3 regions of the Alteromonas macleodii ATCC 27126 genome follow, and region 2 is predicted to be linked to each of the others. Evidence: predicted binding sites of a transcription regulator. Region 2 holds the regulator's gene; each other region holds the start of a gene.
What was found. The regulator LexA, encoded in region 2, represses DNA repair genes until DNA is damaged. The targets are predictions, from matches to a motif close to TACTGTATNNNNATACAGTA.
Positions count from the first base shown of each region.

Region 1 (3,292 bases), 280 kb from region 2:
CAATCATTATTTCAGAAGTGTCATTATCATCGAGCTTCGGCGTCACTCTTATGCAGCAAAGCGATACACTCGAGACGCTCATTCAGCGCGCCGACCGCGCACTCTACGCATCAAAAGAAAAAGGCGGCAACACAATAACCCTCAAATAATGGGGTCAGAGTACATTTAATCGCTCAAATACGCTGAAGACAAAAATGTACTCTGACCCCATTATTACGAAAGCAGAAATGTACTCTGACCCCAATTTTATACGTGGGAGTTATCTTCTAGTACGTTTTGGCGCATGGATTCACATGGGCTTTGACAAACCGGTCTCCCAACCACTTTAGCTGGAACACCCACCACAGTAACGTGAGCTGGAACACTATTGAGTACAACGCTACCAGCGCCTACTTTTGAGCCTTCACCTATCTCAATATTTCCAAGGATCTTGGCGCCAGCGCCAATTAACACGCCTTGGCGAATTTTAGGGTGGCGGTCGCCCGACTCGTTACCGGTACCACCTAATGTAACGCTCTGCAAAATAGATACGTTGTCTTCAACCACTGCAGTTTCGCCCACTACAATGCCAGTTGCATGGTCAAACATGACGCCTTTACCTATACGCGCAGCAGGGTGGATATCTACACCAAAGCTTGCCGAGTTGCGGCTTTGTAAGAATAAAGCAAGCTGATGACGCCCATGAACCCAAAGGTAATGCGCCATGCGGTGTACTTGCACAGCATGAAAACCTTTAAAGTGAAGTAAGGGAGTAAGGTAATCGTTGACCGCCGCATCCCGCGCCTTAATCGCTAGAATGTCAGCAATAGCCGCTTCGCTGATGCCAGGTTCAAGTAAGTAAGCTTCATCGAAAACTTCACGAATGGCGAGCGCAGGCATAACGTCGTCTGCCATTTTGTTCGACAGAATAAAGCTTAGCGACGATTCAAAGTTGTGATGTGCAAGAACACTGGCATGCACATAGCTAGACAGCAAAGGCTCTTTTTCAGCAACAACTTGCGCTTCTTGTTTCAGCGTAGACCAAAAATCGATGGGCGTAGTAAGTGCGGTCATGAGCATGTCCCGTTATATAAAAATGCTGTGTTCTATAAGAAAATTGAGTAAGCAATCTAACTTGTTCCTTGCTGGGCATATCTATGCTGACAAAAGGGAACGCGTAAAAGTTTACCTGAGTTTGATGTGATGCAATACCGATGTAATACCGACCAAGCGCATAATTCGATCAATTTATCGAATTAATTCGTTATAGCTAATAACCGTATCGTACATGTATACATCATTAAAGCATCCTGTTCTCTCGCTGCGTCTAACTGAGTGCTTCCATTAATTTAATAGAACGTTCAGAGCGCTCGTATCTTTCATTAAATAATACTTAAAATCATGATTGCACACGAACGTATAATGCCGTTGAAGTTTATCTTCACTGGGAAAAACTGGACTGTATAAATTAACAGGCAGGTGGCATAATAGCGCGCTGCTGAATGTATAACACTATCAACTAACAGGTACCACACTATGGATGTATCTCGACTGCTAGACGAGCTAAACGACAAACAGCGTGAAGCAGTAGCAGCCCCACTATCTAACGCCCTAGTTTTGGCTGGCGCGGGCAGTGGTAAAACCCGCGTATTAGTGCATCGCATTGCGTGGTTAATGGAAGTTGAAAACATCGCCCCTTTTTCTATTTTGGCAGTGACCTTTACCAATAAAGCAGCCAAAGAAATGCGCGGCCGAATAGAGTCGTTGATGGGTCGCAGCCTGCACAATATGTGGATTGGTACCTTCCACGGGCTTGCGCATCGCTTACTACGCGCGCACCATGCAGAAGCCAACTTGCCTGAGAATTTTCAGATAATTGATTCGGACGATCAGTATCGACTTATTCGCCGCATTCTGAAGGCCATGAACCTGGACGAAAAGCATTGGGCGCCTCGTCAAATTCAGTGGTACATAAATGGCAACAAAGACGAAGGCTTGCGCCCTCAGCACATTGAAACCCACGGCGATCATATTCAAAAGACCATGCGCGAAGTCTATGCGGCATATCAAGACGCTTGCGACCGTTCAGGCTTAGTAGATTTTGCTGAACTGTTGCTACGCGCACATGAATTATGGGCTAAAAACCCAGAAGTACTAGTCCACTATCAACGTCGTTTCCGTGCAGTGTTGGTAGACGAATTCCAAGATACCAACAATATCCAATATGCATGGCTTCGTATGCTGTGTAGTGGTGGTAATAATAACATTATGATTGTTGGCGACGACGATCAGTCTATTTACGGCTGGCGCGGCGCGAACGTAGATAATATTCAGCACTTCCTGAAAGACTTCAACGAGCCTACTACTATTCGCCTTGAGCAGAATTACCGCTCTACAGGAAACATTCTTAAAGCGGCGAACACGGTTATCGACAACAATACGGGCCGTTTAGGGAAAGAACTTTGGACAGAAGACGCGCAAGGCGAGCTTATTTCTGTATATGCGGGTTTCAACGAGCTAGATGAAGCGCGCTTTATTGTTTCGAAAATCAAAGATTGGCTTAATCAAGGCAACGCCCTTACTGATACCGCTATTCTTTATCGAAACAACGCCCAGTCTCGAGTACTGGAAGAAGCCTTGCTACACGAAGGGCTGGCGTATCGCATATACGGCGGCCTGCGCTTCTTCGAGCGCCAAGAAATTAAAGACGCCCTTGGCTATATGCGCATGGTAAGCCACCCGCACGATGACGCTGCTTTTGAACGCGTGGTTAACACCCCAAGTCGCGGTATTGGTGAGAAAACCTTATCGCAAGTGCGCGACACCGCGCGAATGCACAACTGTTCAATGTGGCAGGCGTGTCAGTTGCTCATTAATGAAGGTGGCTTCAAAGGCCGCGCGCTAAACGCTATGCAAAGCTTTGTGTTGCTAATTACTGAGCTAGAGCAATCCACGTTAGATGAGCCCCTTGACCAACAAGCCGATAAAGCTATTCGCCAATCTGGTCTGTACGCCATGTACCAAGCAGAGCGCGGAGAAAAAGCCCAAGCACGTCTAGAAAACTTGGAAGAATTGGTTACTGCATGTAAAACCTTTATCGTGCCTGAAGAAGCCGAAGAAATGTCGCCTCTGGCAGCCTTTCTAGCTCATGCGTCGCTGGAAGCAGGTGAAACCCAGGCGGATAAAGACCAGGATGCCGTGCAAATGATGACCATTCACACCGCTAAAGGCCTTGAATTTCCACTGGTATTCTTAGCAGGTGTAGAAGAAGGCATGTTCCCTAGCCAAATGACTAACGACGAGCCAGGTCGAA
Region 1 covers NC_018632.1:162,389-165,680, reverse strand. The annotation lists gene MASE_RS00735 (sensor domain-containing diguanylate cyclase) at 1-149, shown strand, start outside; gene cysE (serine O-acetyltransferase) at 247-1,053, opposite strand; gene uvrD (DNA helicase II) at 1,516-3,292, shown strand, end outside.
Region 1: uvrD (DNA helicase II) is a predicted target of LexA. The motif match lies at 1,437-1,456, and genes of this name have one in related genera.

Region 2 (3,292 bases):
TGAAGTTGCTTATTTATATGGGAGCGAATATTACAATGCGACTTCTATTGCCATTGTAGATGTTCGCACAGGTGAGCAGTTGCAACAGTACGATATTGACGGCGTCAATAACCTTTCTTTTGGTAACGTAGATGATGACGCATCGATAGAAATGGTAACGAACAATGGTTATGTATTTGATATCGAAAGCGGTGCCAACCAATGGCTATACGGTAGCGGGTTCAGCGACGCATTTGTTGTGCTGGGTGATATGAATAACGATGGTGTAGATGAAATCATCGGTGCCGATAGTTGGAATGATATCTCAATCTACTCAGCAGTATCGAAAAGCAGTTTGGCAACGGCGGAACATGGTGACATTTGTGATATCGCCTATAGTAAAGAAAGCCCAGCTACAGAAGGAATAGTGGTTGTCTCCGAGTGTCAGTGGGGACAAGTTAGAGGTTTTGCATTAGAAGCGGGACAAATCTCTGAGCAGTGGGCTCTTAACCACAACACTTACAGTGGCATGTCACTTCTCATTGACGATTTAGACAATGACAATGTGGACGACATTATTTGGACTGGTGAGAACCAAATTTTAGTAGCGCAACAAGATGCCAACGGTGAATATGCCTTGTCAGATATAAAAGGTGCGCCGCGCGCGAGTAGATATCATGCCGCGGGTTGGGCACCTTATGGCGATAATGATGAAAGAGCCGTCTTTGTTAGCGATACAAGTAGTTACGAATCATCTATTCAGATTTTATCGGTAGATAAAGAGGATAACTTTGCGATAAGTGCTGAGGTTGGCGAAGATGTCTATAACTATAGCAAACCGGTCGTTACAGACTACAACAATGACGGTGTGGGTGAGTTACTAATAGGGGCACTGGATTATAGTTCGTCGTTTAATGTCGTGAGACTTACAGATAACGCTATTCAGTGGACACTGAACAATAATCAGAATAGTGAAATTTCGTTTATTGAAGCCATTGACGTAAATAACGATAGTTACGCCGATGCAGTTATTATTGAGAACAATCGACTTAAAGCGTTTGATATCGAGAATCAGGTGCTTATCGACTCAATCATTAACGATTTTTCAATTAATGCGCTTGCTGCCTCTGAAAAAGACGGTGTGCATTATTTTGCTGTTGGGGGCTATAGTTCGCTCAAGCTCTATAAAATGCAGGATGGTGAATTTGTTGGATTGAATGAATTGGAAACCAATTGTGACCAATTGCTCACGGTAAATTTTGATAGTGATAGCGAACTTGAATTTGCGTGTTTAAATAGAAACTACAACACCATCAATGTTTATGACGTGGCGAGCGATGCATTAGAACTCAAAGACGCTATAGCACCGTCATTCTACCCTCAGTATATAGCGGCTGTTCCAACGACGTCGTCTAATCAGTCGATTCTCGCTATCTACCAGCCTAACGAGAATGACTATTCGTACAATTATTATGACAGCATCGCATATCGCGTGGTTGAGGTTGATAATAAAGGCAATGTGGTGTGGCAAAGCCCTGGACTTGGGCTCGATAATGTTGAAGGCATGCGCACACGTCAAAATAGTGATGGGGAGCTGGAGTTACAAATTAGTAACCCGAACATGGCTCTTCTCGTAAAATAAGAGGAAAGCACTTGTCGTAGGCTATTGCAGATCGCAAAAGACGCGGCAAGTGCTTGTTATTTAGTTTTAGGTGTATATACTTACAGGAACTGTATGAACAGACAGGTCTTTTATGCGCCCACTCACAGCTCGACAAACCGAAGTTTTAGAACTTATTAAAACAACCATGTTAGAAACGGGAATGCCGCCTACTCGTGCGGAAATAGCCCGTCAGCTTGGCTTTCGTTCTGCTAATGCAGCAGAGGAACATTTGAAAGCATTGGCGCGTAAAGGCGTGATTGAAATTTTGCCTGGTACGTCTCGTGGCATTAAGCTCAATATCCCTCTTGATAACGACGCACAAGAAGAAGAAGGCCTACCGTTAATTGGGCGTGTTGCAGCCGGTGAGCCGATCTTGGCGCAAGAGCATGTTGAATCGCACTACAAAGTCGATCCTGCACTGTTTCAACCCCATGCCGACTTTTTGCTACGCGTTAACGGTATGAGCATGAAAGACATTGGTATTTTAGACGGTGATCTTCTCGCTGTTCATCGCACCACTGATGTACACAACGGTCAGGTGGTTGTGGCGCGTGTCGATGAAGACGTCACCGTAAAGCGTCTAGAGAAACGCGGGCGTGAAGTATTGCTTCATGCTGAGAATGATGAGTTTGCACCAATAAAAGTTGATTTGGCGACTGAACATTTTGCGATAGAAGGCATTGCGGTGGGTGTGATCAGAAACGCTGACTGGATGTAGTATTTTAGCTTGTTTGTATAAAAGCGGCGCGTTAGCCGCTTTTTTTATGTCTTTTGTTCCTGTTTTTTTCTTCAATCTGCCAACTTAGGTTTTATCCTGCCCAGCAAACCTGTTGGTTTTCTGCGCGCTTATTTTTATCATTACTCACGTTATTCTTTCTATGAATGCTTCAAGTATTTTCCATTTTTTATTTTGAATTTTGTTTGAAATCGACATTGAGTAATCGATTACTTATTGATTTCTTAACTAGTTAGTCGAGCATTTACTTTAACCCCGTGTTCAAAATGCCTGTTTGATTCCAAGGGCATCTCACAGCAATGGCTTTCTCTTTTTGCACGTGAAATCCCCCGCGACCATTTTAGTAAATGATTAAAAATTAACCACTTCGTTAAATTTTTAATAGAAAAGACTAGACGGCACGACATTATTGCGCAATTCTTATACAGAGATTAACAAAATAATAACAATGACTCTAAATTTGTTTTACAAGTTGAGGTTATGGGTCAATCGTTCGCAAACCATTTGGTAGGGCATCGCGCAAATTAATCAGCGTCTTTGACCACGCCATTACGGAGGTGCTGAGTGAAACAACTAACGACCGTTTTCGCAAAATGGTGTTCTAGTATACCAATTTTGCTTTTTTCCCCTTTGCTTTTTGCGCAAGAAGCAAGCGAAGAAGCCTCTTCGCTTAATTTGAGACGCGGTGCTACCGACATCAGTGGGCAGGTATACGACCTCCATATGTTGATGTTCTTCATTTGTGTAGGTATCGCGGTTGTAGTTTTTGGCGTGATGTTCGCCTCAATGTATCTACATAGAAAGTCCCGTGGCGCCAAGCCAGCGAATTTTCACGAAAACGTGAAGGTCGAAATTGCTTGGACCGTTATTCCTTTCCTTATTCTTATCTTCATGGCGGTACCCGCAGCGAATAC
Region 2 covers NC_018632.1:4,538,793-4,542,084, reverse strand. The annotation lists gene MASE_RS19325 (COG1470 family protein) at 1-1,621, shown strand, start outside; gene lexA (transcriptional repressor LexA) at 1,734-2,360, shown strand; gene coxB (cytochrome c oxidase subunit II) at 2,943-3,292, shown strand, end outside.

Region 3 (3,292 bases), 760 kb from region 2:
TATACCACTAGCTTACTTTCATCTTCTGAATGCGTCGCCACTTCGTATACATCGTATAAATTACCTTTGTAATGCTTGTAGCGACCTGGGGTTTTAAGTTCTTTCGAGTCCATAACGTCCTTCATTAAAGTGGAAAAAAATAGTAAGGGTTAGCCAATAGCTTACATTTGCCAAAGATTAAATGGTCTTAGAAACTAAACTCTGTGGGATTGGCCTTTAATCGAGTAATAAAAAAGCGTCGACCTATCGCATAGTATCAGTGCGTTAAGTATAACAAGTGGTTAGATTGAGGCTACTGCATGTTAGTACTTAACAAGTGAGCTTATTGGCTAAATCGGTTCAAAAGGTAACACCAATTGCTGTGTTGATTGGTCGGCAGCAAGGCCTATGTGAACGCCAACAAGACGAATACCCCGCCCTGTTGCTCGTTCGAAGGCTTCCTGCATTAACGTGCGAAAATACGCCTCATCAAGCGTGGCACAGCGGTGTTCTACCGTGGTTAGTTGGAAGTCGTTAAACTTAAGCTTAACGCCCTGCGTGCGAATACGTACAGGCTTACCCGTTCGCTTCTTGTGATTTTCCATTCGCTCTTGAAGCTTTTCGAATAAATGTGGCAAAAAATCTATGCATTGCTCGAAGGTGTGAATGTCTTCGCTTAGCGTGCGCTCTACGCCGATAGACTTTCGCTCACGAGATACCGATAGTTCACGTTCATCAATACCGTGAGCACGCTCCCACAGCACACTGCCAAATTTACCCAGCTCTTTTTGAATGCGCTCAAAAGGGTATTGGCGAACATCGTCGCAGGTATTAAGCCCCATACGCTGAAGCTTTTGCATGGTGACTTTGCCTACGCCCGGTATTTTCTTTAGTGGCATTTCGCGTACAAACTCATCGAGCTTATCAGGAGTAATAACACAAATTCCATCGGGCTTATTTTCATCGCTCGCCACTTTAGCCACAAACTTACAAGGCGCAACACCTGCTGAAGCTGTAAGCCCAAGTTCATTTTTAATGCGCTCGCGTATTTCTTCGGCAATTAACGTGGCGCTGCCACCGCAAAATTCACTGTTAGTCACGTCTAGGTAGGCTTCATCTAATGATAAAGGCTCAATGAGGTCGGTATAATCAGCAAATATCTTACGTATTTTTTGCGACTCGGCAGCGTACACATCCATGCGCCCTTTTACGAGGGTCAAGTTTGGGCATAACTTTAAAGCATACGCTGTAGCCATAGCTGAGCGCACACCAAATTTACGGGCGGGATAGTTACAGGTAGAAATAACCCCTCGACGGTCGGCACTGCCGCCTATCGCAATGGGAATATCGCGCAAGGCTGGGTTGTCGCGCATTTCAACTGCGGCGTAAAAACAATCCATGTCGACGTGGATAATTTTTCGCATTACCTGCCTTTGCTCTTTACGTGCTTACGAAAACTGTATAAAAAGACAGTATATTATTATTAGTGGTGAATTACACTATTTCGTTGTGATCTCCCAAAAAACTGATGGCTCGGCTAGCTACATTTCAACCAAGTCACAGTGTGAGCGAATTCATCGAAACAACGTCAATAGAGCTCAATATTAAAGAACGTAATAGATATACCCACAAAAAAAGCGCTGTCGATTAGTATCAAACAGCGCTTTTAAACCTTAAACCAACGATGGGTTGAGCATTACAAAATTTGGTTCTGCTTCCACTCGTTTAGTTTTTTCTGGCGGGCTTCTTCTTTTTCCATGCGCGACTTTTTACGGTCACACGGTTCTGGACAGTCACAGGCTTTTTCAATACCTAGTGCACCTAAGCCACCACAGCTTCCAGAGATTGATTTTTTCTGAAAAAGGTAACCTACGGCCATAGCCAGTACCATTGTTAGAAAGAAACCAAAAGCAAGAATGAATGTAGACATTGCTACCCCCTAATTATGAACTGTGACCAGTTTATCAAATTCTGGCGATGCATACTCTTCAAATCCGTCTTCTGTGCGACGAATGAGGAATACAGCGAGTTGTTCTTGCTCAGCAACCGCTATCGCTTGTTCCCATCCCATTACATTAAACGCCGTAGCCAAACCATCAGACGTCATTGAAGAAGGATGAATTACCGTAACCGAAACCAGGTTATGTGAGATAGGTTTGCCCGTTGTGGGGTCGATTAGATGCGAATAACGAACGCCGTCTTCTTCGTAATAGTTGCGATAGTCACCTGATGTAGCAACCGCGTTTTCTCCTATTGAGACAACTTTTTGAACAGCACGTTCAGTGGTAACTGGCTTTTCAATGGCAATCAGCCACTCACTGCCGTCGCCTCGTTCACCTTTCACACGCATTTCACCACCTATTTCTACAAGGTAGTTTTCAATGTTGTGGTTTTCAAGGATCTCCGCCACTTCATCAACGCCAAAGCCTTTTGCAATAGTCGACAGGTCGACATAAAGCATTGGGTGACTTTTCTTTAAGCCAGTAGGCGTGGTTGACAGCTTCTTATAACCCACATATTCGCGAATATCGTCGATGTCTGTCTGGCTTGGTACTTTTTCAGGGCGCTTAGTTGGGCCAAACCCCCATAAATTAACCAATGGACCAACGGTAACATCAAGTACTCCGCCACTAAGGTTAGCCAAGCGTAGTGCCTCGTTAACCACGGTTAGCGTATCTGGCGATACGGCGAAATTGTCGGTGTAGCGGTATTGATTGAACCTTGATAGTTCTGACGTTGGGTCGTAAGTAGACATCATCTTGTTAACTTCAACAAGACGGGCATCTATTTCAGCTTGTAAGCCTTCTACCGGTGTCTCCGCTACAAGGTACTTAACGTTGTAGGTTGTGCCCATTGTCTGCCCTTGCAGGTGTACTACAGGCGTTTTTTCGTCGCTACAGCTTGCGAGAAGTAGAATACCTACCGCAACAAAGGCGAGGAAAATTCGAATAGCAAATCGAATCACGATGTTGTCCTTAGCTAATATGCACATTATTCAATCGCTATTATGTGCATTCTGCGTTTTGCTTCAACGAAAAAGGGGCTTACGCCCCTTTTAATATGCTTAATAACTTTTAAGCGAGTAGCTCTTAAATTAAACGCCTAGCCACCGAAGTCATCTAGCATGATGTTTTCGTCCTCAACACCTAAATCTTTAAGCATGTTGATTACGGCCGCGTTCATCATAGGTGGTCCACACATGTAGAACTCACAGTCTTCTGGTGCAGGGTGATCTTTCAAGTAGTTCTCAAGAAGTACTTGGTGGATAAACCCAGTGTAACCTTCCCAGTTGTCCTCTGGCTGAGGATCAGAA
Region 3 covers NC_018632.1:3,781,693-3,784,984, forward strand. The annotation lists gene MASE_RS16150 (DUF1653 domain-containing protein) at 1-113, opposite strand, end outside; gene dinB (DNA polymerase IV) at 330-1,403, opposite strand; gene nqrM ((Na+)-NQR maturation NqrM) at 1,676-1,909, opposite strand; gene MASE_RS16165 (FAD:protein FMN transferase) at 1,919-2,944, opposite strand; gene nqrF (NADH:ubiquinone reductase (Na(+)-transporting) subunit F) at 3,082-3,292, opposite strand, start outside.
Region 3: dinB (DNA polymerase IV) is a predicted target of LexA. The motif match lies at 1,435-1,454, and genes of this name have one in related genera.